3 regions of the Streptomyces sp. Root1310 genome follow, and region 3 is predicted to be linked to each of the others. Evidence: riboswitches for the same ligand, from Rfam matches in the RefSeq annotation. Region 3 holds a riboswitch; each other region holds the start of a gene.
What was found. Region 3 has a riboswitch for thiamine pyrophosphate ahead of thiC (phosphomethylpyrimidine synthase ThiC). Riboswitches for the same ligand answer to the same signal wherever they lie in the genome.

Region 1: it holds a riboswitch for thiamine pyrophosphate, as region 3 does, so the genes downstream of both, ASD48_RS11635 (thiamine ABC transporter substrate-binding protein) here and thiC (phosphomethylpyrimidine synthase ThiC) in region 3, are expected to answer to the same signal.
Region 2: it holds a riboswitch for thiamine pyrophosphate, as region 3 does, so the genes downstream of both, thiO (glycine oxidase ThiO) here and thiC (phosphomethylpyrimidine synthase ThiC) in region 3, are expected to answer to the same signal.

What each region holds. Positions count from the first base shown of each region.
Region 1 is NZ_LMEQ01000003.1:134,734-136,990, reverse strand. Features, by position in the region: gene rlmN (23S rRNA (adenine(2503)-C(2))-methyltransferase RlmN) at 1-626, shown strand, start outside; TPP riboswitch at 653-758, shown strand; gene ASD48_RS11635 (thiamine ABC transporter substrate-binding protein) at 849-1,925, shown strand; gene ASD48_RS11630 (iron ABC transporter permease) at 1,901-2,257, shown strand, end outside.
Region 2 is NZ_LMEQ01000001.1:413,184-415,440, forward strand. Features, by position in the region: gene ASD48_RS01890 (FAD-dependent oxidoreductase) at 1-751, opposite strand, end outside; gene ASD48_RS01895 (hypothetical protein) at 784-1,134, opposite strand; TPP riboswitch at 1,187-1,297, shown strand; gene thiO (glycine oxidase ThiO) at 1,295-2,257, shown strand, end outside.
Region 3 is NZ_LMEQ01000033.1:292,354-294,610, forward strand. Features, by position in the region: gene ASD48_RS37505 (YibE/F family protein) at 1-168, opposite strand, end outside; TPP riboswitch at 754-943, shown strand; gene thiC (phosphomethylpyrimidine synthase ThiC) at 936-2,257, shown strand, end outside.

The sequences.
Region 1 (2,257 bases), on a different contig from region 3:
GGGCGCTGCGGGACGGGGACGTGCCCGGGGGGCCTGCCCGGCTCTCCAACATCGTCTTCATGGGGATGGGCGAGCCGCTCGCCAACTACAAGCGGGTCGTCGGTGCCATCCGCGCGCTCACCGACCCGGCTCCGGACGGGCTCGGGATCTCGCAGCGGGGCATCACCGTGTCGACGGTCGGGCTGGTGCCGGCCATCCACCGGTTCTCCGACGAGGGCTTCAAGTGCCGGCTCGCGATCTCCCTGCACGCGCCGGACGACGAGCTGCGCGACACCCTCGTCCCCGTGAACACACGGTGGAAGGTGCGCGAGGTGCTGGACGCCGGGTTCGAGTACACCGAGCGGTCCGGGCGCCGGCTGTCCATCGAGTACGCGCTGATCCGCGACATCAACGACCAGGCCTGGCGTGGTGACCGGCTGGGGAGGCTGCTGCGCGGCAAGCCCGTGCACGTCAACCTCATCCCGCTCAACCCGACCCCGGGCTCGAAGTGGACGGCGTCGCGGCCCGAGGACGAGAAGGCCTTCGTCGAGGCGATCGCCGCGCACGGGGTGCCCGTCACGGTGCGGGACACCCGTGGTCAGGAGATCGACGGGGCGTGCGGTCAGCTCGCGGCCACCGAGCGGTAGTCTGACCTCGGTATCAGTACATCTTCATATTCCGACAGGGGAGCGCCACAGCGCTGAGAGTGCGGGAGAGTCCGCAGACCCTCTGAACCTTGCCCAGGTCATTCTGGGTAGGAAGTTCGGTCATCACTCAAGCTGTTGCGCCCTGCCCGGGTGCCGGCGGAACCTTCCGCGGGTACCCGGGCAGGGCCGCGTCTCTTCCTGGTCAACCCAGGAGGAAATCCAGTGCACACCAGGACGTTCGTGGCCGCGGCCGTCGGCCTCGGCCTCGTCACGCTGTCCGCCTGCGGATCGTCGGACGACGACGGTTCGGCGGCGAAGTCCAAGACCGTCACCCTCGTCAGCCACGACTCGTGGGCCGTCTCCAAGAACGTGCTCGCGGACTTCGAGAGGAAGTCCGGCTACCGGGTGAAGGTCCTCAAGGACGGCGACGCCGGGCAGGCCGTCAACAAGGCCGTCCTCACCAAGGACAACCCGCAGGGCGACGTCTTCTTCGGCGTCGACAACACGCTGCTGTCGCGCGCCCTCGACAACGGGCTGTTCCAGTCGTACGAGGCGAAGGGCGCGGACCAGGTCCTGCCCGCGTACCGGGCCGACCAGAAGAAGCACCGGGTCACGCCCGTCGACACCGGTGACATCTGCGTCAACTACGACAAGGCGTACTTCAGCGCGCACAAGCTGACCCCGCCCGCCTCCTTCGACGACCTGCTGAAGCCCGCGTACAAGGACCTGCTGGTCACCGAGAACGCCGCCACCTCCTCCCCGGGGCTGGGATTCCTCCTCGGGACCGCCGCGAAGTACGGCGACGAGGGCTGGGCCGACTACTGGAAGAAGCTGAAGGCCAACGGCGTGAAGGTGGTCGACGGCTGGGAGCAGGCCTACAACGAGGAGTTCTCCGGCTCCGCGGGCGGGAAGAAGGCGGGGGCCGACCGGCCGCTCGTCGTCTCGTACGCCTCCTCGCCGCCCGCCGAGGTCATCTACGGAGATCCGAAGCCGGCCACGGCCCCGACCGGCGTCTCCACCGGCACCTGTTTCCGTCAGGTCGAGTACGCGGGCCTGCTCAGCAACGCCGCCAACCCCGAGGGCGGCAAGGCACTCCTCGACTTCCTGCTCACCGCGGAGTTCCAGCAGGACATGCCGCTCAACATGTTCGTCTACCCGGTGCGGAAGGGGGCCGCGGTCCCGGCGGAGTTCACGCAGTACGGCCCGCAGGCGAAGGACCCCGAGACCCTGGACCCGGCGAAGATCGCCGACAACCGTGACGACTGGGTCAAGTCATGGACCTCGCTCGTACTGAAGTGACCGGGCGCACGGCCCGCGCGGGGAACGCGGCGCGGCTCGGGCTCATGGCCGTGCCCGTCGCGTTCTTCGCGGTCTTCTTCGCCTACCCGGTGGCCGCGATCGTCGCCCGGGGGCTCGGCTCCGACGGGGGCTGGCGCTTCGGGCGGCTGTGGGACGTGCTCGCGCAGTCCGACATCCGGCACGTCCTGTGGTTCACCACCTGGCAGGCGCTGGCCTCCACCGTGCTCACGCTCCTGGTCGCGCTGCCCGCCGCGTATGTCTTCGCCCGCCTGGAGTTCCCGGGCAAGCAGGTGCTGCGCGCCGTCGTCACCGTCCCGTTCGTGCTGCCGACG
Region 2 (2,257 bases), on a different contig from region 3:
AGCCCGCCAGCCAGGCGGTGGCGGGGCGGGCGCCGATGCCCACCACGACGGCGCCCGCGGGCAGCCGGGTGCCGTCGTCCAGGACGACCGCGCCGGGCTCGACGCGCTCCACGCGCGCGTGGGTGCGCAGCTCGATGCCGCTGTCGGCGTACCAGGTGGCCATCGGGGCGGCGACCTCGGCGGGCAGGGCCCCGGCCAGCGGCCGGTCGGCGGCCTCGACGACGGTGACCTCGCAGCCTGCCTCCCGCGCGGCCGTGGCGAACTCGGCGCCGATCCAGCCGGCGCCGACGACCACGATGTCGTGCTGCCGGGCGAGCACGGGACGCAGCCGTTCGGCGTCGTCCAGGGTGCGCAGCAGGTGCACGCCGGGCACGCCCTCGGCACCGGGCAGCCGGATCGGCTCGGCGCCGGTGGCGAGGACGAGGACGTCGTAGGGGACGGGCCCGGCCTCGGTGTCCAGCTCGTGGTCGGCGGGGCGAAGGCCGCTGACCTCGCGGCCGAGCACCAGCTCGATGCCCAGGCCCTCGAAGTCGACGTCGAAGGCGGAGCCCTCGGCGTTGCCGAGCAGGACGGCCTTGGACAGCGGGGGCCGGTCGTAGGGCTGGTGGGGCTCCGCGCCGATCAGTGTCACCGTGCCGTCGAAGCCCTGTTCCCGCAGGGCCACGGCGGTCTGCACCCCGGCCATGCCCGCGCCGACGACCACCACGCGCCGCCCGGACGGACCGCCTTGTTCCTGCCTCTGCTCGCTCACCTGATCACCTTAGGCGGCTGACGAATCGTCAGTCAGCCGTCGTGCGTCGTGACCTGCTCCACAACGCTGGTGCCGCTGCCCTCCTGCGACTCCCACGCCCAGCTCTCCTCGAGCCGCACCCGTCCGTCCGCGAGCTCCACGACCGTCGAGACGCAGTGCCCCGAGGACGTCGTCCCGTCGTGCTTGAGCTGTACGTACCGGAAGTCGAGCCGGTCTCCTTCCCTGGTACCCACCAGATGCCCGCGTACGACGTCACCGCCCGTGTACTCCGCCCAGATCGCGCCGCCGCGCTCGTGGTAGGTGAAGCGGGTGCGGGTGCCGACCTGGCCCGGGGCCTGGTCGGCGACGGGCGCGAGGACGAGGCCGTCCAACGAGCGGGGCATGACGAAAGGCTCCCTTACAGAGGCGCCGGACCACGGGCTAGGGTGGCCAACCTAGAGCACACGCGGGAGTCCGGACGCACCGGGCTGAGAGGGAGGCTGGCGGCCTCCGACCGTCGAACCTGATCCGGGTCATGCCGGCGAAGGGAGGGGCTGGACGCCCATGTCGTCTCCACGTACGTCAGACGTCCTCGTCATCGGGGGCGGGATCATCGGGCTGGTCACGGCCTGGCGGGCCGCGCAGCGCGGCTTCGCCACGGCGGTGGCCGACCCGGCACCGGGCGGCGGGGCCGCCCAGGTGGCGGCCGGGATGCTGGCCGCGGTCACGGAACTGCACCACGGCGAGCAGACCCTGCTCGGCCTCAACCTGGCCTCCGCCCGCCGCTACCCGGAGTTCGCGGCCGAGCTGACGGAGCTGACCGGGCACGACCTCGGCTACCGGCGCTGCGGCACGCTCGCGGTCGCGCTGGACTCCGACGACCGCGCCCACCTGCGCGAGCTGCACGCACTCCAGCAGCAGTCGGGGCTGGAGTCGGAGTGGCTGTCCGGGCGGGAGTGCCGGCGCCTGGAACCGCTGCTGGCGCCCGGGGTGCGCGGCGGACTGCGGGTCGACGGCGACCACCAGATCGACCCGCGGCGGCTGACCGCGGCGCTGGTGGCCGCGTGCGAGCGGGCCGGGGTGTCCTTCCACCGCGTACGGGCCGAGCGGCTGTCCGTCGTGGGCGAGTGCGCCACGGGGGTCGTCACCCGGGACGGTACGGCCCTGGCGGCGGGGCAGGTGGTGCTCGCCGGCGGCAGCCTGAGCGGACGGCTCGCGGGGGTGCCGCAGGACGTGCTGCCGCCCGTACGGCCGGTGAAGGGCCAGGTGCTGCGGCTGACCGTGCCGCCGCGGTACGCGCCGTTCCTGAGCCGGACCGTGCGGGCCGTGGTGCGCGGCAGCCAGGTCTACCTGGTCCCCCGCGAGAACGGCGAGCTGGTCGTGGGCGCCACCAGCGAGGAGCTGGGCTGGGACACCACGGTGACGGCGGGAGGCGTGTACGAGTTGCTGCGCGACGCCCATGAGCTGGTCCCGGGGATCACCGAGCTGCCGCTGACGGAGACGCGCGCGGGGCTGCGGCCCGGGTCC
Region 3 (2,257 bases):
ACCGTCGTGACTCTGCCCATGACCGTGGTCGCGGTCGAAGCCATATCCGTCACCGGGGCCGGGACCAGAGCCGGAACCAGAGCCGGGACCACGTGCAGGACGAGGGCCCGGGCCAGGACGAGGGCCGGAACCGTGGTCGGGGCCGTACTCCTGCCCGGGCCCGTACACCTGCCCGGGTACGGGTACGACGGGTACGTCCCCGTACCCGTCAGGCCCGTCGTACCCGCGACCGTTCCCGTATCCCTGGTCGTTCCCGGGCCCTTGCCCACCCTGGAATTCCTGCCCGCTCCGGTATCCCGGGCCGGTCCCGGGCCCTGGACCGTGTCCATGACCCCGGCCACTGCCCGCCCCCGGCTGCGCCTGAGACCCGGACCGCGTCCCGGACCCAGGCTGCGACCCTGGGCCTGAGCCGCGGCCTTCGACCGAGCCGGGTCCATGACCGCCAGGGGTTCCGACGCGTCTCAGCCCGCCGAGCCCGCCCGCGTATCCCGGCCCGTGGCCGGGACTGCGCGGATGATCGTGACCGTCGTTGAAGTCGCGGTCGCCTCTCGGGCCGGGGCCGGAACCGCTCCCAGAACCGCTTCCGGAGCCATTGCCGGAGCCATCGCCGGGGCGGCCGGCGGAGCCCGGTCGGCGGGGCGGCTCGGGCGGCGGATACGGGGGCTGGTGTGTCGTGGTCACCGACCGATCATCGCAAGAACGACCCGGGCCCCCTGTTCACCGCGCCAGAATTGACGCTAGCGTGGAGGCAACCTTTGCACACGCGGGAGCTCGGAGCACCGGGCTGAGAGGGCGCTGACCTCCGTCTTCGCGATGTTTCACGTGGAACGTCTCTCGATTCGAGTGATGTTTCACATGAAACATCGGCAGGCGGTAGCCGCTGCGTCGACCGCCGAACCTGTTACCGGGTAATGCCGGCGTAGGGAGTAGGTCTCATGACCAACAAGGACGCACGCACGCCTGCCTTCACGCAGAACGCGACCAGCGAAAGCACGGTCGACGGGAACGCCTCGGAGGCCGGGAAGTCCATCGGCTGGCACAAGGGGTACGTCGAGGGCACCCGCCCCGACCTACAGGTGCCGGTCCGTCAGGTGCATCTCACCAACGGGCAGTCGGTCAGCCTGTACGACACCTCCGGCCCGTACACCGATCCACTCGTCGAGACCGACGTCCGCAGGGGCCTGTCGCCGTTGCGCGAGAACTGGATCATCGCCCGGGGCGACACCGAGGAGTACGCGGGCCGGCCGGTCCGCCCCGAGGACGACGGCGTCAAGCACACCTCGCCCCGCGGCGGTCTGCGCAACCTCGACGCGGTCTTCCCGGGCCGTCCGCGCCTGCCACGCCGTGGCCGGGACGGCGAGGCGGTCACCCAGCTCGCGTACGCGCGCCGGGGAGAGGTCACACCCGAGATGGAGTTCGTGGCCATCCGGGAGAACGTCTCCCCCGAGGTGGTTCGCGAGGAGATCGCGGCGGGCCGGGCCGTGCTGCCGGCCAACGTCAACCACCCGGAGATCGAGCCGATGATCATCGGCAAGCGGTTCCTGGTGAAGGTCAACGCCAACATCGGCAACTCGGCGGTGACGTCCTCCATCGAGGAGGAGGTCGAGAAGATGACCTGGGCGACCCGCTGGGGCGCCGACACGGTCATGGACCTGTCGACCGGCCGCAACATCCACACCACCCGCGAGTGGGTGCTGCGCAACTCCCCCGTCCCGATCGGCACGGTGCCGCTCTACCAGGCGCTGGAGAAGGTCGACGGCCGCGCCGAGGAACTGACCTGGGAGATCTACAAGGACACCGTCATCGAGCAGGCCGAGCAGGGCGTGGACTACATGACGGTCCACGCCGGTGTCCGCCTGTCGTACGTCCCGCTCACCGCCAATCGCAAGACCGGCATCGTGTCCCGTGGCGGCTCGATCATGGCGGCCTGGTGCCTCGCGCACCACAAGGAGTCCTTCCTCTACGAGAACTTCGAGGAACTCTGCGAGATCCTCGCCGCCTACGACGTCACGTACTCGCTGGGCGACGGCCTGCGGCCGGGTTCCATCGCGGACGCCAACGACGCGGCGCAGTTCGCGGAGTTGCGGACACTCGGGGAGCTCAACCGGATCGCGAAGCGTTTCCATGTTCAGACGATGATCGAGGGCCCGGGCCATGTCCCGATGCACAAGATCAAGGAGAACATCGACCTTCAGCAGGAGATCTGTGATGAAGCTCCGTTCTATACGCTCGGCCCGCTGACGACGGACGTCGCGCC